Regions from separate parts of the Shewanella sp. SR1 genome, predicted to be linked through region 1. Evidence: predicted binding sites of a transcription regulator. Region 1 holds the regulator's gene; each other region holds the start of a gene.
What was found. Region 1 encodes NrdR, which represses ribonucleotide reductase genes. Its sites were predicted from a motif close to AAACACNANATNTNGTGTTT; they were not measured.
Positions count from the first base shown of each region.

Region 1 (7,058 bases):
AAGCTTCACATCACGGCGAGTGGGGCCGCGGTTGCTAAAATAACATTCAATTAATTGGAATTCTTTCACTGTACAGTTTGGCACGACTTACATCGGCCACCTTTGTTAGCAATGAAAAACGGTATCCTAAGATACCGTTTGTCTTTATTACTTGCGTGCAACCAGTTTGTCGAGCAGTCCGTTCACAAACTTATGACTCTCGTCCGCACCAAAAGCTTTTGCCAACTCAATCGCTTCGTTAATCGCGACCTTATATGGCACATCTTTACGGAAAGTCAGCTCATAGGTCGCTAAACGAACTATGGCTTTCTCTACTGGAGACACTTCATCAATCGGGCGTTCCAGATGCGGGATGATCAGCTCATCCAATTGGGTTTTCTTCGTTGCAACGCCTGAAAATAGCTCACGAAAATAAGCTACATCAACACCGTCGAGGCTTTGTTCAGTTAAAAACTCATGCTCGACATCGGCAATATTATTCCCGCTTAGTTGCCATGAATAGATGGCTTGAACGGCTAAACGGCGGGCCTTGCGGCGCTCAGAAGGCTTCATTATTTTTCCTACTATAACAACTGTTGTTCAAGTTCTTGCAGAACATTGACCATTTCAAGCAGACTTAAAGCAGCTTCGCCGCCTTTGTTACCCGCTTTGGTACCTGAACGTTCAATAGCTTGTTCAATGGTATCTGTGGTCAAAACACCGAAAGCAACAGGCAGATCAAATTCTAAAGCAACTTGAGCTAGACCTTTATTACATTCGCCTGCAACAAAATCAAAATGAGGAGTACCACCACGGATCACCGCACCTAATGCGATAATACCGTCGAATTTACCACTGGCAGCTACGCGACGCGCAGCTAGCGGCAACTCAACCGCACCTGGTACACGGACAACAGTGATATTGTCGTCGCTGACTTGGCCAAAACGTTTCAGCGTGTCAAGTGCACCTTCAAGCAAGCTCTCAACTAAAAAGCTGTTGAAACGCGAAATTACAATCGCAACTTTGGCATTTTTCGCTTCGATATTACCTTGAACTACGTTCATTATCTTACCTAATTTAGCTAAAGCACCCAGCTCGGGGCGAAAAGTGGCGACATGATATCACAGCCAATTGCCCAGAGCCCTATGCAAATTATCAGAAATTGTTAATTTTACTTCAGTGTAACTTTGGGTTTTAGTCCGCCACATACTCAGTCACTTCAAGGCCGAAGCCCGAAAGTGAATGGTAACGTTTAGGCGAGCTGAGCAGGCGCATCTTAGTCACGCCAAGGCTAGCGAGGATTTGCGAACCCACACCCACACGGCGCGACGTTCCCTGCCATTTTGCAGAAGCAGGCGCTTGGCCTTGATCTTCGGCTTCAAAGGCTTTCACCTTAGAGAGGATTTCACAGGGATGTTCTTGATTCCCTAGTAAAACCAATACGCCACCTTCTGCTGAAATACGCTCCATCGCCTTTTCGAGTGGCCAGCTGCGTTGCTGATCGCGCTCTGAATGGAGTAAATCGTTGAAGGTGTTTTGCAGATGCACGCGCACCAAACAATCACTCTTCACCTCACCTTTGACTAAGGCAAAATGCAGTTGATTGTCGATAGTGTCTCTGAAAGTCACCATGTCGAACTCGCCGAAACGGGTCGGTAGTTTGCATTTAGCTTCACGCACAACCGTGGTTTCTTTGGTGTTGCGATACTCAATTAATGCCGCGATGGTGCCGATTTTGATACCATGCAACTCGGAGAAAATCTCTAAATCTGGGCGGCGTGCCATAGTGCCGTCTTCGTTCAAAATCTCAACGATAACGCCCGATGGCTCAAGTCCCGCAAGACGGGCTAAATCACAACCGGCTTCAGTGTGACCTGCGCGGGTTAATACGCCGCCGTCCTGTGCCATTAACGGGAAGATATGCCCAGGTTGCACTAAATCAGACGCTTTAGCCTCTTTAGCCACGGCCGCTTTTACCGTTACCGCGCGGTCGTGGGCCGAAATACCGGTAGTCACGCCTTCGGCTGCTTCAATAGATACCGTAAAGTTAGTCGAGAACTGGGCGTTGTTATTCGTCACCATTAAGGGCAGATTTAACTGCTGGCAACGGGCTTTAGTCATGGTCTGGCAAATGAGTCCACGGCCATATTTCGCCATAAAGTTAATCGCTTCTGGCGTGACCATTTCGGCCGCCATGATCAAATCACCTTCGTTTTCTCTGTCTTCGTCATCCATCAAAATAACCATTTTGCCTTGACGAATATCTTCGATGATCTCTTCTATACTGTGCAGCGCCATTGTAGGACCTTATGATTTTGCTGTTGTTATGAAATTCTATACCTAAATAACCTAAGCTGCCGATAAGCTTAAGTTAAATAATCTGCTCCTGTGCACTAACGCACAAACCCAGCACGGGCTAACATTTCCATGGTGACGCCACCGCTCTTGCTGTCTTTGCCATCAAAACTCATCAAGCGTTCTAGATAACGGGCGATTAAATCCACTTCGATATTCACCTTATCACCCGCTTGTAGGTCGACTAAGGTAGTTTCCCCCGCGGTATGCGGCACTATGGTCAAGCGGAATCGACTGCCATCCACTTCGTTAACCGTCAGACTCACACCATCAATGGTGATGGAACCCTTGTGGGCAATATAACGCCCAAGCTCTGCGGGGGCGGCTAACCAAAACTCGATAGCTTGACCACGCACTAAGCGTTGCTCAACCGTTGCAATACCGTCGACATGGCCGCTGACCATGTGTCCGCCTAAACGTGTGGTTGGGGTGACGGCCTTTTCAAGATTCACCTTAGTGCCCACTTTATAGTGAGCAAAACCGGTTAGACTCACGGTTTCCGCTGATACATCGGCCATATAACCGTCGGCCAATTGCTGCACAACCGTTAAGCACACACCGTTAGTGGCAATACTGTCGCCTAAGCGCACATCATTTAAATCCAGTTTGCCACTCGCCACGGTCAGGCGAATATCATCGCCTTTACGCTCCAGTTTGCGCAGGGTGCCGACGGCTTCAATAATCCCAGTAAACATGGTTAACTCACTTAATTAAATAAAGAACTATCAAGCTTAACGCTCAAGGTTAAACGGGTATCTGGCCCTAATTTGCGCTCATCAACCAAAGTTAATGCAGGAATTTGCACCATGGTTTGATAATCGGGCAATTGCAACAGATTACGCCCATGCCCACCGAGGATTTTCATCGCTTGGTATAGCACTAACTCATCGGCAAGCCCCTCTGCTAAAAAAGCGCCCGCTAGGGTTGCACCCGCTTCCACCAGCACGTGATTACAACTTTGGCCTAAATAGTTTAATAGTTCAGGAAGCGAGACACGACCTGCAATTGCGGGTAACAGGAGGCAACTCACATGGGAGGGTAATTGTGCTTGAAACTCTGCGGGATAAGCCACGGTCGAGACCAACAATATGGGCGATACGATAGCCAAACATGCGGCCGATAACGGCAAACGGGCACGGCTGTCGAGTATCACTCTTAATGGTTGCAGTAATTGCGCCTCGGTTAGACTGTCTTTTAAGCCACCAAGTTCTTGATATCGCACATTGAGCGAAGGATCGTCTGCCAATATAGTTTCGATCCCCGTCACCAGCGCGCAGGAACGTAAGCGTAATCGCTGCACGTCGCGGCGGGATTCTGTGCCAGTTATCCATTTAGACACACCATTCGACAGCGCGGTTTTACCATCGAGACTCGCGGCTAATTTTACTGTGACTCTGGGCAATCCAGATTCCATCCGCTTCATAAAACCTAAATTCAAGGCATAGGCTTCATCGCGGTGTAATCCCACATCCACTTCAATGCCGGCGTCACGCAGCATTTGAATACCGCGACCAGCCACTTGCGGATTAGGATCTTCCACCGCCACGACTACACGTTTAACGCCAATATTGATCAGTGCCAAGGCGCAGGGCGGCGTGCGCCCATAATGGCTGCAGGGTTCTAAGGTGACATAGGCCGTTGCGCCGCGGGCGTGTTCGCCAGCCATACGTAGCGCATGCACTTCGGCGTGGGGTTCACCCGCTTTTTGATGATAACCTTCACCGACAATTTGGTTATCTTTAACGATAACGCAGCCCACACTGGGATTGGGTCTTGTGGTGTAAAAGCCCTTACGCGCCAATTGAATCGCGCGGCTCATCATTTGGGTATCGAGTACGGACCAACTTATGTTCAAGCTCATGTTCAACCCTGTTATTAAAGGTTTCGGCTTTCACCTGTCTTATAAAACCTGTCTTTTCATGCTTTTAGCAACTGCATGTCTGCCTTTTTAGGCGACAAAAGCTGAATGACTACTTTTGCAGTTTGGCGATGGCTTCGCCAAATTCAGAGACGTCTTCGAAGGCGCGGTACACAGAAGCGAAACGTATGTAGGCGACTTTATCGAGGTTCATCAATTGCTCCATCATCAGGTTGCCGACCATTTCAGACGGCACTTCCCGCTCGCCCGTGGCGCGCAGGGTGGACTTGATTTTGCTGAGTGCTTGCTCGATTTCATCCATAGACACGGGGCGTTTTTCAACGGCACGCAGCATGCCACCTTGGAGTTTTTCTTCATCGAAGGGTTGGCGTGAACCGTCGCGCTTAATCACCCTAGGCATGACTAATTCGGCGCCTTCGAAGGTGGTAAATCTTTCATGGCATTCGGTGCATTCTCGGCGACGGCGCACTTGATGGCCTTCTGCCACTAATCGAGAATCGATGACTTTAGTATCTGTCGCGCTGCAAAATGGACAATGCATTGAGCCTCCTGCCAGTGAATGTGAGTAAAGCGTTAATGGCTTTACCTGTTAAAATCTCAGCTAAACGCAATGGATTTAAGCCTAAGATTTTACCAATAAAAATGGCCGCTTGATGCGGCCATGGGATTTTATCCTATTTATGGGCTGAGGTTAACTATCGGATGCTAAGTACCTGATGTAAGTACCTCATGTAATTACCTAGTCAGCAAGCGATCACTCTCAGCCAGTCATCTACTTAGCGTAGATGCGTCAGCAAATTAGCCGTAAACAGGGAAACGTGCACACAGTGCCAATACTTGGCCCTTAACACGCTCAATCACAGCAGGATTGCTTGCATCATCAAGGATGTCACAAATCCAGCCAGTCAGCTCTTTCGATTCCGCTTCTTTAAAGCCGCGGCGCGTAATGGCTGGCGTACCAATACGCACACCTGAGGTCACAAAGGGTGAACGTGGGTCGTTTGGCACTGAGTTTTTGTTCACGGTAATGTTAGCGCTACCTAAGGCGGCATCGGCCTCTTTACCCGTTAAGTCACGACCAATCAGGTCAACTAACATTAAGTGGTTGCTGGTTCCGCCAGAGACGATTTTGTAACCGCGCTCAAGGAACACTTCAACCATAGCTTTAGCGTTATTAACAACTTGCTGTTGGTACACTTTAAATTCTGGCTCTAGTGCTTCTTTGAACGCAACCGCTTTACCGGCGATAACGTGCATTAATGGGCCACCTTGACCGCCTGGGAATACCGCTGAATTCAACTTTTTGTACAAGTCTTCATCGTCAGCAGCAGACAGGATCACGCCACCACGAGGACCCGCTAAGGTTTTGTGAGTCGTTGATGTCACAACGTGTGCGTGTGGTACTGGGTTTGGATAAACGCCAGCAGCAATAAGACCGGCAACGTGCGCCATATCGACAAATAGGTAAGCACCTATTTTGTCTGCGATTTCACGCATTTTTGCCCAGTCAACGATACCAGAATAGGCAGAGAAACCGCCGATCATCATCTTAGGCTTATGTTCTACGGCCAGACGTTCCATTTCGTCGTAGTCAATTTTGCCAGACTCGTCGATACCGTAAGGAATGATGTTGTACAGTTTGCCAGAGAAGTTAACGGGTGAACCGTGGGTCAAGTGACCACCGTGGGCTAAGTTCATGCCCAGTACGGTATCGCCAGGTTTTAACAATGCCATGTAAACAGCGCTGTTTGCCTGTGAACCTGAATGAGGTTGTACGTTAGCGTAAGTTGCGCCAAACAATTCTTTAGCACGTTCAATCGCTAAGGTTTCAACTACGTCCACATACTCACAACCACCGTAGTAACGCTTGCCTGGATAGCCTTCAGCGTACTTATTGGTTAACTGTGAACCTTGCGCTTCCATCACGCGTGGACTGGTGTAGTTTTCAGAAGCAATCAGCTCAATATGCTCTTCTTGACGCAGAGTTTCATTCTGAATTGCCTTAAACAGTTCCGGATCATAATCTGCGATATTCATATCTTTTTTCAGCATTGCTTACTCCAGCTGCCAATTCTTATAGGTAGGGTTGCGCGGTATTCTACTCGGAACGCGACCACAATCCCAGTATTTGAAACATGAAATTCCTATGGATTTAGCTTGAACTTGGCTCATTGTCGAGTTGAGTTCGGCGCGCAATCGAGTAGAATTAGCCGCATCATTAGTCACTTAAGATAGAGAAAAATGGCTCAGTTTGTTTACAGCATGCTGCGGGTGGGTAAAATTGTTCCGCCTAAGAAGCAGATCCTTAAAGATATTTCTTTAAGCTTTTTCCCCGGCGCCAAAATTGGCGTACTCGGCCTCAACGGTTCAGGTAAGTCGACACTACTGCGCATTATGGCGGGTATCGACACCGAAATTGAAGGTGAAGCGCGCCCAATGCCGGGATTGAAAATCGGTTACCTGCCGCAGGAACCTAAACTCGATCCGAATCAAACCGTGCGTGAAGCGATTGAAGAAGCGGTTGCAGAGGCAAAAAATGCCCTAACTCGCCTCGATGCCGTTTATACTGCCTACGCCGAGCCGGACGCCGATTTCGACGCCCTTGCAAAAGAGCAAGGCGAACTCGAAGCCATTATCCAAGCCCAAGATGCCCATAACTTAGAGTACGTCCTTGAGCGCGCCGCCAACGCCCTGCGTCTGCCGGATTGGGATGAAAAAATCGAAGTGTTATCCGGTGGTGAACGTCGCCGCGTAGCGATATGTCGTTTGCTGCTTGAAAAGCCAGAAATGCTGTTACTGGACGAACCAACCAACCACTTGGATGCTGAATCTGTGGCGTGGCTTG
Region 1 is NZ_JAJAEF010000013.1:77,132-84,189, reverse strand. It holds gene thiL (thiamine-phosphate kinase) at 1-69, opposite strand, end outside; gene nusB (transcription antitermination factor NusB) at 148-552, opposite strand; gene ribE (6,7-dimethyl-8-ribityllumazine synthase) at 564-1,043, opposite strand; gene ribBA (bifunctional 3,4-dihydroxy-2-butanone-4-phosphate synthase/GTP cyclohydrolase II) at 1,174-2,277, opposite strand; gene KV201_RS13590 (riboflavin synthase) at 2,373-3,029, opposite strand; gene ribD (bifunctional diaminohydroxyphosphoribosylaminopyrimidine deaminase/5-amino-6-(5-phosphoribosylamino)uracil reductase RibD) at 3,041-4,195, opposite strand; gene nrdR (transcriptional regulator NrdR) at 4,305-4,754, opposite strand; gene glyA (serine hydroxymethyltransferase) at 5,012-6,265, opposite strand; gene ettA (energy-dependent translational throttle protein EttA) at 6,455-7,058, shown strand, end outside.

Region 2 (7,058 bases), on a different contig from region 1:
TATTGGCAGAGGATCTGTTCATTCAAACCTATCATAGAGCCGTCTTTGAACAGGTATTTGGCCCATTCTTTTTCTTGCTCTGCGGCCTTGAAGAATAAATCAAAGGCTTCCTGTTGGCATTCTGCAGCAATTTCACCCATTTCTGGATCGTCTTTACCGCCTTGCATGATGCTTAAAATATGCTGAGTGCTGTTTAAGTGCAGTGCTTCATCACGGGCAATCAGGCGAATGATTTTCGCGTTACCTTCCATTAGCTTACGTTCAGCAAAGGCAAATGAGCAGGCAAAGCTTACATAGAAACGAATCGCTTCTAGGGCATTGACTGACATCATGCACAGGTACAAGGCTTTTTTCAGGGTGCGAGTGTTGACTATGACTTCTTTGTCATCGATAACATGGGTGCCCGCGCCGAGTAAATGGAACACTTGAGTCAATTGGATCAAGTGATCGTAGTAAGCGGCGATATCGGTCGCACGGCTTAAGATTTCTTTGTTCACGACGATATCGTCGAAGATCACTGAAGGATCGTTAACGATATTGCGAATGATATGGGTGTATGAGCGCGAGTGAATCGTCTCAGAGAAAGACCAAGTCTCAATCCAAGTCTCTAGTTCAGGCAGCGACACCAGTGGTAAAAAGGCCACATTGGGTGAGCGACCTTGAATCGAGTCGAGTAAGGTTTGGTATTTCAGATTAGAAATAAAGATGTGTTTTTCATGATCGGGCAATGCACCGTAGTCAATCTTATCGCGACTGACGTCTACTTCTTCCGGGCGCCAAAAGAAAGATAACTGCTTTTCTATCAGTTTTTCGAACACTTCATATTTTTGTTGATCGTAACGAGCTACGTTGACCGATTGACCTAAAAACATAGGTTCACGGGTGGCATCGTTGGGTGTTTGACAGAAGGTAGAGTAGGCCATGGTGCTATTTTCCAATGGATAGGGATCCACTCAATCGGGATCCCTATACTTTTTATTTGTAAGAGCCGCGTTAACGTTAAAGACTAGATTTTACACGCGCCGCCGGCGCAACCATCGTCTTCTTTCTCTAAATTGGTGATGTCATCGTGTGAATCCGACGCACCATCGCGAGTGTTATGGTAGTAAAGCGTTTTCACACCTAACTTGTAAGCATTGAGCAAATCTTTCAGCAGGGTTTGCATCGGTACTTTACGGCCTTCAAAACGTGAAGGATCGTAGTTAGTGTTGGCCGAAATCGCTTGGTCAACGAACTTCTGCATGATACCCACTAGCTGTAAGTAACCGTCATTGCTTGGCATTTTCCATAGCAATTCATAGCTATCTTTCAGCGTATCGAAATCTGGTACAACTTGTTTTAGCTGTCCGTCTTTGCTCGATTTCACGCTGATAAGACCACGTGGTGGCTCGATACCATTGGTCGCATTGGAGATTTGCGACGAGGTTTCTGAAGGCATTAATGCCGACAGCGTCGAGTTACGCAGGCCATATTGCTTAATATCGCTACGCAGTGATTCCCAGTCTAAGTGCAATGGTTCTGCACAAATTTTATCTAGGTCACGTTTGTAGGTATCGATTGGCAAAATACCTTGAGAGTAAGTGGTCTCGTGGAATAACGGACACGCACCTTGCTCTTTGGCCAAGTTCATTGAGGCTTTCAGTAAATAGAACTGAATCGCTTCGAAGGTTCTGTGGGTAAGCTCGTTCGCGCTGCCATCGGAATACTTCATGCCATTTTTTGCTAAGTAGTTAGCAAAGTTAATCACGCCTATGCCTAAAGTACGGCGATTCATCGAGGCAATTTGCGCGGCCTTGATGGGGTAATCTTGATAATCCAACAGGTTATCCAGTGCACGTACGGCGAGATCGGCTAATGGCTCAATATCAGATAATTCTTTGATAGAACCTAAGTTAAGTGCTGACAGCGTACAAAGCGCGATTTCACCTTCTGGATCATCGATGTTGTTCAATGGTTTAGTCGGCAGGGCGATTTCAAGACACAGGTTAGACTGTCTGATCGGTGCGACTTTTGAATCGAACGGGCTGTGAGTGTTGCAGTGATCCACGTTTTGAATGTAGATACGGCCAGTTGAGGCGCGCTCTTGCATCATCAGTGAAAACAGCTCAACAGCCTTTATGGTTTTCTTACGAATGCTGCTGTCTTGCTCATATTGCACATATAAACGTTCGAATTCATTTTGATCTTCAAAGAAAGCATCGTACAAGCCAGGTACGTCAGATGGGCTAAACAGGCTGATGTTTTCGCCTTTGATCAGACGTTGATACATGACTTTGTTCAACTGCACACCGTAGTCTAAATGACGGATACGGTTGTCTTCTACGCCGCGGTTATTTTTCAATACCAGCAGAGATTCGACTTCTAAGTGCCAAATAGGGTAGAACAGGGTCGCAGCACCGCCACGCACGCCGCCTTGAGAACAAGATTTCACTGCGGTTTGGAAATACTTATAGAAAGGTAAACAACCTGTGTGGAAGGCTTCACCACCACGGATTGGGCTACCTAAGGCGCGAATACGACCGGCGTTAATACCGATACCCGCACGTTGGCTAACGTATTTCACGATAGACGAAGCTGTCGCGTTGATGGAATCTAAGCTGTCACCACATTCGATCAGTACGCAAGAGCTGAACTGACGCGTTGGCGTGCGCACACCGGCCATGATTGGCGTTGGTAGCGAAATCTTAAAGGTCGATACCGCGTCATAGAAATCTTTAACGTACTTCAGGCGCGTCTCTTTTGGATAACGGGCAAACAAACAGGCCGCGACCAAAATGTAGAGGAACTGGGCGCTCTCGTAGATTTCATGCGTCACACGGTTTTGAACTAAATATTTGCCTTCAAGCTGTTTTACCGCAGCGTAAGAGAAGTCCATATCGCGCCAATGGTCGATATAGGTATCCATCACGTCAAGTTCTTCGCGGCTGTAATCCTGCAGAATGTGCATATCATACTTGCCAAGCTCAACTAACTTAGTCACGTGGGTATACAGTGCTGGCGGCTCGAACTGACCGAAGGCCTTCTTACGCAAATGAAACACCGCTAAACGGGCGGCGAGGAACTGATAGTCCGGTGATTCTGGAGAAATTAAATCCGCCGCCGCTTTGATAATGGTTTCATGGATAGCTTCGGTTGGGATGCCATCGAAAAACTGTAGGTGCGAGCGCAGTTCAACTTCAGAAACAGAAACGTTTTTTAATCCCTTGGCTGCCCAAGTAATTACGCGGTGTATTTTTTCGAGATCGATATTTTCACGATCGCCACAGCGTTTTGTGACTGTCATAGTGCTATTCATTTGGAGATAGGCCTTGGTTCTTATATCTATTTAGGTGAGCAAGTTCACCGTACGTATCCTTGTAAAACAATCAATAACCGTCCCTTAAATACTGCTGACTGGTTGAAAACGAGTCAATTAAGCGGCGAGCTTCTAGTGTGTCTGATTGCTACCTATACACAAGATATGGTGTTTTAAATTATCTGGGATACAAGATAGTGAGGTTTGACCCTATTTGCAAGTCTGAATTCAGGGGACATCTTGTGGATAAGTTGAGGATAAGCTTTCGCGTTAGTAACGACTAACCTTGAAGCTCAATTTCAGGTTAGTGTGTCGCACTCATGGGGGATTTTTAGGCGATCTTTTCTTTAGATCGCGATCGCGCACAAGTGCCGATCTTTTATCCGCCGACCTTTCGCTGCCTGATTTTATTCTCAGGTAAAAATCAGGCAAACACACTTATGTGTGTCTGCATATTGGCTTTAGCAAAAGGTTTATCTTTGAGTGTCATGGTGACGTCTGTTCGCCGTTTTATTAGCGAGTTTTTCTAGGCCAATGCTTCGATTAATGCCTGATGTAACTCAGTTGGGCTGGCAAAGTGCGCGTGAGCTGGCCACTGCGATGGCTTGTCGTTGACACCCAGATAACCCCATAGGGCAACGCCGCCTAACATGCCCGCCGCCCTAGCTGCTAACAAATCCCGCTCGGCATCCCCAAGATACAAAATGTGCTCTGGAGCGCAGTTCAGTTGCTGAGCCCCTAACAGCATAGGTGCAGTGTGGGGTTTTGGGTGTTTGGTCGAATCGCCACTAATGATAACGGGCATACGTAAGTGTAAATTCAGTTTTCGCAATAAGGGACGGGTAAACCGCGCTGGCTTGTTGGTGATCACCCCAAACGGCAGCTGCGTTAACTCAAGCCAGTCGAGTAATGCTGCTATGCCCGTGAATAGCGCACAATGATCGCCATTAATGCGCTGATAGTGGGCGAGCAGCCCTTGTTGAACTTGAGTACGAAGATCATCCGCCGCATTGGGTATCGCCGCATCGACTAAGGCAAAACTGCCGTGGGATGCGGCGTAGCGCATGGCCGCTAACGGCTGCGCGGCGATGCCGACGTCCTGAAGACTTAAATTGAGGGCTTGCACCAGATCCGGCGCGGTATCGGCTAAGGTGCCGTCGAGATCGAACAGTACGCCTTGGATCTGTGCCAGACTCATATTAATCAACCTTACGCGTTGCGATCATGTAATTCACATCAACTTTAGGCGTGTATTTAAAAATGCCCGTCAGCGGGTTGTAGCTGATGCCTAATGCATCGGTACAGATCAGATCGGTATTGTCCACAAGCTCAATCAATTCCGAAGGCTTAATGAATTTTTTATGCTCATGGGTGCCAACTGGCAGCATCTTCAGCAAATATTCTGCGCCGAGAATCGTGTGAACGTAGGATTTAATGTTGCGGTTGATGGTGGAGAAAAACACAAAGCCACCGGGTTTGACCATGTCACAGCAAGCCTTGATCACAGATTGTGGATCAGGCACATGCTCCAGCATTTCCATACACGTCACCACATCGTAATAGGCTTGATGATCTTGGCTGTGGGTCTCGGCAGTATTTTTTACATAATTAATGCTTACGCCCGTTTCGAGGGCATGCAGGCGCGCGACTTCTAAGGGCTCATCACCCATGTCGAGACCATCAACCTCGGCGCCGATGCGGGCCATGCTCTCAGATAAAATCCCGCCGCCGCAACCAACGTCGAGCACTTTCTTACCGAAAATGCCGCCAGCAGTTTGATCGATATAATTTAAGCGCAGCGGGTTTAATAGATGCAGCGGCTTAAATTCACCGTTGAGATCCCACCAAGTTTCGGCCATACGTTCAAACTTTGCGATTTCCTGTGGGTCCACATTGGTATTCTGATGCATGCTATTACCTGAAGTAGCTGTATTGTGCGGCTATTATAACGACTATGTTTGATAAACAAAGTGTTCGACTGAGCTAAGCCCTTGTGGTTGAGTGAATTTTCAGCAGTTTTCTGCTTTTATGTTAATTGTTGTGCTCCGTATCGACCTTTTACTTCATCCCTTTGACGATTTTTTCTCATCCTAAGCCACGAATTTCAACGCTGGTTTATCGCTTAAACGACCAAATTGACAGTGTTTTCATCTATTAAGCCACCAGACTCTCAATTCGATAATGATAGGTCTGGCGACATTAAATAACTGTGTTAGAATGCCAAATCACGTTTTTGGGCTAGGCAATGATACGGATTATACGTTGTCGGCTATTTTTCAGGGGAACGAGCAGTTTATGACTGATCTGGCATCATCTATTTCGCCAATTAATATCGAAGACGAACTAAAGAATTCGTACCTTGATTACGCCATGAGCGTTATCGTGGGACGTGCATTACCAGACGTGCGCGACGGCTTAAAGCCGGTTCATCGCCGCGTTCTGTTTGCCATGAGTGAATTGAAGAACGATTGGAACAAGCCTTACAAAAAATCTGCCCGTGTGGTCGGTGACGTCATCGGTAAATATCACCCTCATGGTGACTCTGCTGTTTATGACACTATCGTCCGTATGGCCCAGCCATTCTCACTGCGTTACACCTTAGTAGATGGCCAAGGTAACTTCGGTTCGGTCGACGGTGACTCAGCGGCGGCAATGCGTTATACCGAAATCCGTATGGATAAGTTAGCGCATCAATTACTGGCCGATCTTGAAAAAGAGACAGTAGATTTCGTCCCTAACTACGACGGCACAGAACTCATTCCAGCTGTATTACCTACACGCGTACCTAACCTGTTAATTAACGGCTCATCGGGTATTGCGGTAGGTATGGCGACCAACATCCCACCACACAACCTAACGGAAGTCGTGAAAGGCTGTTTGGCACTGATTGAAGAACCCTCACTGTCTATTGAACAGCTGATGGAATACATTCCAGGTCCGGATTTCCCAACTGCGGCAATTATCAATGGCCGTAAAGGCATTATTGATGCCTATAAAACCGGCCGTGGCCGCGCGATCATGCGTGCACTGGCGGATGTGGAAACCGAAGATAATGGCCGTGAACGCATTATCGTGACTGAAATCCCGTATCAAGTGAACAAAGCCCGTTTAATCGAGAAGATTGCCGAGCTGGTTAAAGATAAAAAGCTTGAAGGGATCAGCGGTTTACGCGACGAGTCTGATAAAGACGGTATGCGTATCGTTATCGAAATTAAGCGCGGTGAAGTGGGCGAGGTGGTATTAAACAACCTGTATGCTCAAACGCAAATGCAGTGTTCTTTCGGGATTAACATGGTGGCCTTGACCAATGGTCAGCCTAAACTGTTTAATCTTAAAGAAATGCTCGAATGCTTTATTCTGCATCGCCGTGAAGTCGTGACGCGCCGTACCGTATTTGAACTGCGTAAAGCCCGTGAGCGCGCCCATATTCTGGAAGCGCTGGCGGTTGCACTGGCTAACATCGACCCGATTATTGCATTGATCAAAGCCTCGCCAACGCCTGCGGATGCTAAAGTTAAATTGGTTGAGCAAGGTTGGGAATTAGGCCACGTTCAAGGCATGCTGGAAAAAGCGGGCGATGACGCCGCGCGTCCTGAGTGGTTAGAGCCACAATACGGTATCCGCGACGGTCAATATTTCCTGACTGAGCAACAAGCTCAGGCGATTCTAGAACTGCGTTTACACCGTTTGACAGGTCTTGAACACGATAAGATCATTGCCGAATACGAAGAGCTGCTCGAATTTATTGCGGGTCTGCTGTTTA
Region 2 is NZ_JAJAEF010000003.1:296,233-303,290, reverse strand. It holds gene nrdB (class Ia ribonucleoside-diphosphate reductase subunit beta) at 1-923, opposite strand, end outside; gene nrdA (class 1a ribonucleoside-diphosphate reductase subunit alpha) at 1,007-3,295, opposite strand; gene KV201_RS04705 (HAD family hydrolase) at 3,822-4,493, opposite strand; gene ubiG (bifunctional 2-polyprenyl-6-hydroxyphenol methylase/3-demethylubiquinol 3-O-methyltransferase UbiG) at 4,495-5,205, opposite strand; gene gyrA (DNA gyrase subunit A) at 5,591-7,058, shown strand, end outside.
Region 2: nrdA (class 1a ribonucleoside-diphosphate reductase subunit alpha) is a predicted target of NrdR. The motif match lies at 3,450-3,469, and genes of this name have one in related genera.

Region 3 (7,058 bases), on a different contig from region 1:
CTCTCACTTGGCGTGCTATACAGACTAAAGCCATAACCTGTTTCAGCCTTCCACGCATCCGTGGCGGCTTTAAGATAGGCAACAATAGCTACGGCTTTGTCCCTTAATTGTGCATCGTCAAATACATGGGTTTGGGTACCATAGAGTGCATTCATGGTTTCATGCAGGCCAATGTAACCGAGTGAAATCGAAGCGCGACCATTTTTAAAGATTTGAGAAACATCATCATCGGCGCGTAAACGCACACCACAGGCCCCTTCCATATAGAGGATAGGTGCCACACGGGCTTTAACGCCATTGAGTCGCTCAATGCGAGTATCTAACGCTTTACGGGCTAAGACTAATCTGTCATCTAAAAGATGATAAAATTCCGCTTCATCACCCTTAGCTTCCAAGGCAATCCGCGGCAGATTTAAACTAACGACTCCAAGATTATTACGTCCTTCATGCACGAGCTCGCCATTTTCCTCATAGGTGCCTAAAAAGCTGCGGCAACCCATTGGGGTTTTAAATGAACCTGTGACTTTCTCGACTTGCTCGTAATTGAGAATGTCGGGATACATGCGCATAGTTGCGCATTTGAGTGCCATCTGTTTGACATCGTAATTGCAATCGCCAACTTTGTGATTAATGCCATCACGAATCGCAAACACTAACTTAGGAAAAACTGCCGTCTTACGATTTTTACCTAATCCCGCCATCCGTACTTTCAGCATAGATTGCTGAATTAAGCGGGATTCCCACGAAGTGCCCAACCCAAAGCCAAAGGTCACGAACGGTGTTTGGCCATTGGCGGTATGCAAGGTATTAACCTCATATTCCAAAGACTGAAATGCATCGTGACATTCTTTTTCAGTTTGCGCCGTGGCAAAAGCTTTGGCGTCGGTTATCTTCCAATTCAGGGCGATTTGGTAATGTTTGTCGTAGCTCTTAGCAACAAATGGCGCTAACACTTCGTCGATACGATTGATGGTCGTGCCGCCATAAATATGGCTCGCCACTTGGGCAATGATCTGTGCGGTGACGGCTGTCGCCGTTGAAATAGACTTTGGGGTTTCGATTTCGGCATTGCCCATTTTAAAGCCATGGGTCAACATGCCGGCCAAATCAATCAACATGCAGTTAAACATCGGGAAAAATGGCGAGTAATCTAAGTCGTGGTAGTGGATCTCCCCCGCTTCATGGGCAGCAACCACATCTTTTGGCAAGATATGACTCTTGGCATAATGTTTGGCGACTATGCCCGCGAGCAAATCACGCTGAGTTGGGATAACTTTCGAATCTTTATTGGCATTTTCATTGAGTAACGCCGCATTACTTTGCTCGACTAAACCACGGATTTCGAGGTTGAGTTTACTGGTCGCTTCACGGCACACATCTCGGTCGTGACGGTATTCGATATAAACTCGCGCCAAGGACTTATACGGCCCTTCCATCAGTAAATTCTCAACCGCATCCTGTAGATGATGGATATCAACTTCGGTTAAGGTCGCAACGCTTTGACTGATACACGCTGCCACTGTCGCTGCATAGTCGCCATCCTCTATCCCAACTGAGTTTGCAGCGGCATTCACTGCATCCCGTATCCTTGTTTCATCAAAAGGTGTGCGGCAACCATCACGCTTAATTACGACTGGCATTGTTCAGTTCCTCTCCATCTCGCCTAAAAATTAACACTACATCTAGTGATTTTAAAAGCATAAAACACAATATGTAGAGCATTAGGCTACAACGACGGTGAGGCGTCCATGATCCAGATCATAGTTTTTAGGATGAAATAAAAGAACAAACCAGAACTGCAGCTAGGCCCAATTATCTGAAAATTGCGCCTTGACCTGCTGATTAAACCCAGCTAGTTGATGCCTGAAATCAGTGATGATCAAGCACCATAACTCAAGATTAACGCTTAGCGAGTGCGAGATAACTACTGAGTTGGCCCGATGCCGACTGATGCGAACCCATAGACGAAGCGAGTTGCATCATAGATTTAAGCCCCTGCCATTGCTGTTTTTGGGCATCCGTTAGCGGTGGCTCGGAATTTAAATAATCCGTTAATTGGCCAAGGACTTTGGTGGCTTTTTGGGCGAGCACTGGCGACTGAGCATCATCCATATTGGTCAAAACGTTTTTCGCATCGACCAAAGTATTAATCAGGGGGTTGTTCGGTGATTTTTTGGCTAATGATTTGAGCTCATCATCTAAGAAATCTTGCAGCGACTGCTTACTCGGCGTGGTTGTGCTCGGAACTGTAATACCGTTTTTTGATAAACGGTCGAGTTGCACGTCCGATAAAATGCCGTCTTTTTGTAAACGTGACACTAATGCGGGAATATCGGCGACACCAAATTTGCCATCAGCAAAAAAATCCTTCGCCATCGACTGAATTTTCTGTGCACGTTGCGCCCGTGGCGACAGCGCTATCTCATCGGCTTTACCCGCGTCGGGTTTAGCGGCATCCGTCTGAGTTTTCTTGGTCTCAGTGGTCGCATCGGTTTTGGCCGTACTCGTCTTTTGGCTATTGGCACCATAGGCATCGGCGATACTGGTACTGCTGCGATTAAGATTGAAGGCATTTAAAATAGAATTCATCGTCAAAAATTCGGCGTCTAAGACTCAATGACGGTTTTAAAGCAAAAACTAAGCCAATCAAGTATTAATCTGTGCAGAGCCTGAATTTTCGGGTAGCGAACAGCACCAGTAGCATTATCTCTATGACTGTAAATCTTCAATAAGGGCGAGACATTGCCGCCTCAGTAAATCGAGTGCCTCGGCATCCATCTGCACTTTATTCAGCAAGGTTTGCTTTAAGGCTAGGGCTTCATGCTTAATCGCCTCTCCCTGAGTCGTCAGAGTGATCAATTTTTTCCGCTCATCTTCAACGCAGGCCAAACGCGTGATCAAGCCTTTTACCTCTAACCGCTTAACGATAGGCGTTAGCGTCCCCATATCGAGCTTAGTCGCCGCCGATAGCTGGGTTTGACTGCAGCCATTTTGACGCCACAGGGTTTGCATCACCAGATATTGAGGGAAAGTTAACTCGTATGCCTCGAGTAAAGGACGATAAGCGCGCACTAAGGCATTACTCGCGGAATATAACGCGAAGCACACATTATCGGATAAACACAGTACATCACTTGGCGCTAGGCTTTGTGACTCAGGGTTTTGTAGCTCTGGGTTTTGACTCTGCTCTGTAGATCCGAGCTCTGGGTGAGATAAACAATTTTGCACGTTTAAGCGCCTGTCATTCAAACATAGCGCTATCTTATCCGATCCGCCCCATCGCATCTAGTTTGCGCGCAAAGTATTTGCATTGTGTCATGAAGCCACGTACAGTTGACGCAGTTAGTTTGCGCACAAACAAAAGGTTAATTTTCTATGAATAGCACTATTACCGAAACCCGTGAAATCCATTTAGCCAGTCGCCCTGAAGGCATGCCTACGGCAGAGAACTTTGCTTTAGTAAATCAGCCCTTAGCACCGCTTGCCGATGGGCAAGTGTTGATAAAAAACCTGTGGATGTCGGTCGACCCTTATATGCGCGGGCGCATGGTAGATCGTAAGAGTTATGTTCCGCCCTTCGCCTTGAATCAAGTCTTAGAAGGCGGCGCGATTGGTGAAGTTATCGCGTCTAAAAACAGTGATTTCCCAGTAGGCACTAAAGTCAGCAGCATGTTAGGTTGGCGCGAACACGCTGTCACTGATACGGCTGGACTGACCGCTCTGCCGCAAACCGAATTAGACAGTTCACATTTCCTCGGCGTGCTTGGTATGCCGGGCATGACAGCGTGGACGGGACTCACTCGCATCACAGATTTAAAAGCGGGTGAAACCCTGTTTGTTTCTGCCGCATCAGGCGCCGTCGGCAGTGTTGCTTGCCAGATTGGTAAACTGATGGGTGCTCGCGTAATCGCCTCAGTGGGTTCAGACGAAAAAGCGGAATTGCTGCGAAGCTATGGTGTTGATGCCATCATCAATTACAAAACCTGTGGCAATCTCACCCAAGCGCTCACAAAAGCCGCGCCAGAAGGGATTGATGTGTACTTTGAAAACGTCGGTGGTGAGCATTTAGCCGCAGCGCTGAGCAATATGAAAGATCATGGACGTATCGCCGTTTGCGGTATGATTTCGCAGTACAACGACACTGCGCCAACACCCGGTCCAGACAACTTGGCCCTGATAGTGATGCGTAAACTTAAGTTAGAAGGTTTTATCGTATCCGAACATTGGGCGCATTATCCTGAGTTTGCCGTGAAAATGGCTCAATGGTTAGCAGAAGGTAAAGTCAAAGCAGAACAAACCATTTATCAAGGGCTTGAACAAGCACCTGATGCCTTTATCGGTCTGTTTGAAGGTAAGAATCGCGGTAAAATGTTGGTGAAATTAGCGTAACTCGCCATCAAAGCGACATAAATGCTCAGTTTTAGATAGCAAGACTCAGTTTTAGATAGCAAAAAGTCGGTATAACGCGAGTTGTACCGACTTTTTCTATTTGATAGTCAACTGTTTATCTTTTAACGGATTAGCCCTTCCACAACGCAGCTTCAATCAAGTGAGCCACCTTCTCCACAGCAGCCTCGCCAGCGGCAATCGCCTCATCAGCACGGTGAAACTCCATAGTGCCGATATTGCCAACCTCAGGCACAATACAAATATCTGGCGGATCGCCCATCAAGCGCGCCCGTTTATGTCTTTGCTCTAAAATGCCCATAGATTGCGACATTACAGCAATCATGCCAGGATTCGATTTAGTGCCAAGTGAAAACTTATCGGTCAGATTGCTGACATAATCTCGGCCACGGGCAAACAAATCCATAAAACCAGTTTCTTGTCGCGCTGACATATCCATTTCAGCTTCAACGTTTTTTTGGCTCGTCATGCTCACTGGCAACACTTGGATGCGACCAGAATGATAACCATATAAATCCACAGCGATCACCACATCGACGCCCATGGCACGGCTAACAGAAACAGGCACTGGATTCACCACAGCACCATCGACAAGCCAGCGATCACCTTGTCTCACAGGCGCCAAAATCCCCGGCATAGAGCAAGAAGCGCGCACCGCTTGACGTAAATCCCCTTCAGTAAACCAAATCTCCTGCCCAGAGTACAAGTCGGTCGCAACCGCCGCAAATGGACGGTTGAGGTTCTCAATATTCACATCCCCTATTCGAGCCTGAAGCACATCAAATACCTTATCACCGCCGATAAGACCGCCTTTACGCCATCGAATGTCCATCAAGCCAAGCACGTCCCAGCTCGAGAAACTCCGAACCCATTCTTCTAATTCAGGTAAATGGTCATGGGCGTACGCGGCGCCCACTAAAGCGCCCACCGAACATCCCGCAACTTTATCGGGTTTGATCCCCATGGCGGCAAGGCCATTCAACACGCCAATGTGTGCCCAACCTTTCGCAGCGCCACTGCCCAAGGCAATACCAACCGAAGGGGTTGTTCCGTTAGCCATAAATCAATCTCCTGTTACTCAATCCACTACACGATAACGTAAAATCCTTTCATATCCACTGTCAATTGGTGAAACCAAGGCAATTAAGTACTTGTAACACCGATGTAAACAAATGCAGGCAACTAAGTGTAAATGGCACACTTTCGCGATAAATCCATGCGTGAAGCAGAGATAATCACCGATGTGGATAGCTGAGTTAGGGCGATTAAGGCTATAATCTGCCCTTACTAAGATTTAGGGGATATACCTTTGCAATTTACCGATTTTTCTCTGGACCAGCGTCTGCTTCAAAGCATAAAACATATGGGGATCACAGAACCCACCGCCATCCAGGAACAAGCACTGCCTATCGCATTGGCAGGTAAAGATTTAATGGCGTCATCAAAAACGGGCTCAGGTAAAACCTTAGCGTTTTTGTTACCCGCATTGCAAAGAGTCATTTCTACCCGCTCACTGTCAAAACGCGATCCTAGAGTATTGATTTTATTACCAACCCGCGAACTAGCACATCAAGTGTATAGTCAGCTTCGCTTGCTGGTCGCCAACACCCAATACAAGGCCATCAGCGTTCTGGGCGGTGAAAACTTTAACGACCAAGCGAAAGCCCTAGCGAAAGAACCGCATTTTATTGTCGCGACGCCAGGCCGTATCGCCGATCATTTAGAGCAAAAACATCTATTTCTGAATGGGTTAGAGTTACTCGTGCTCGATGAAGCCGACCGCATGTTAGATTTAGGCTTTGCCCCGCAGTTAAAAGCCATCAACGATGCTGCCGATCATAAACGTCGTCAAACGCTGATGTTTTCTGCCACATTAGATCATGACGAAATCAATGATATCGCGGCAACGCTGTTAAAAAATCCAGCGCACGTGGCGATTGGCGCGGCTCACTCTGAGCATAACGACATTCACCAACGCATCTTCTTATGTGACCACTTAGACCATAAAGAAGCGTTATTAGCCCGTTTGCTCAAAGATGAAACCCATAAGCAAGTGATCATCTTTACCGCGACACGCCCAGATACAGAGCGCTTAGCCGCTAAATTAACTGCGCAAGGTTTTGCAACCGCAGCACTCAGCGGTGATTTAAAGCAAGCCGCACGCAACCAAATCATGGACCAATTTGCCCGTGGCCAACAACAAGTCCTAGTGACGACCGATGTCGCCTCTCGTGGTCTGGATTTGCTCAATGTGTCCTTAGTTGTTAACTTCGACATGCCTAAATTTGCCGAGGAATACGTGCATCGTATCGGTCGTACTGGCCGTGCTGGTGCGAAAGGTGATGCGATATCGCTCGTCGGGCCTAAAGATTGGGACAACTTTAAGAAAGTCCAAGTCTTCCTTAGAAAGACCTTTGAGATCAGTACGATTCCAGGTCTAGAAGCTAAATTTAGTGGTCTAAAAAGCAAAGCCAAACAGACACCAGCAAAACGTGTTGCTAAAGCCGAGCTTGCTAAAGGTAAGAGCAAAAGAGCTAAAGCAGCCACACCGGCGCCTTCACGGGATAAGCGTTTTATCACGGGCGTGGACATTGGCGATGCACCCATGCGTAGAAAACCTGCTGCGGCGAAATTACTGCAAGACAATGATA
Region 3 is NZ_JAJAEF010000017.1:79,454-86,511, forward strand. It holds gene nrdD (anaerobic ribonucleoside-triphosphate reductase) at 1-1,640, opposite strand, end outside; gene KV201_RS15755 (hypothetical protein) at 1,900-2,589, opposite strand; gene KV201_RS15760 (MarR family winged helix-turn-helix transcriptional regulator) at 2,710-3,228, opposite strand; gene KV201_RS15765 (NADP-dependent oxidoreductase) at 3,376-4,389, shown strand; gene rssA (patatin-like phospholipase RssA) at 4,520-5,467, opposite strand; gene KV201_RS15775 (DEAD/DEAH box helicase) at 5,717-7,058, shown strand, end outside.
Region 3: nrdD (anaerobic ribonucleoside-triphosphate reductase) is a predicted target of NrdR. The motif match lies at 1,672-1,691, and genes of this name have one in related genera.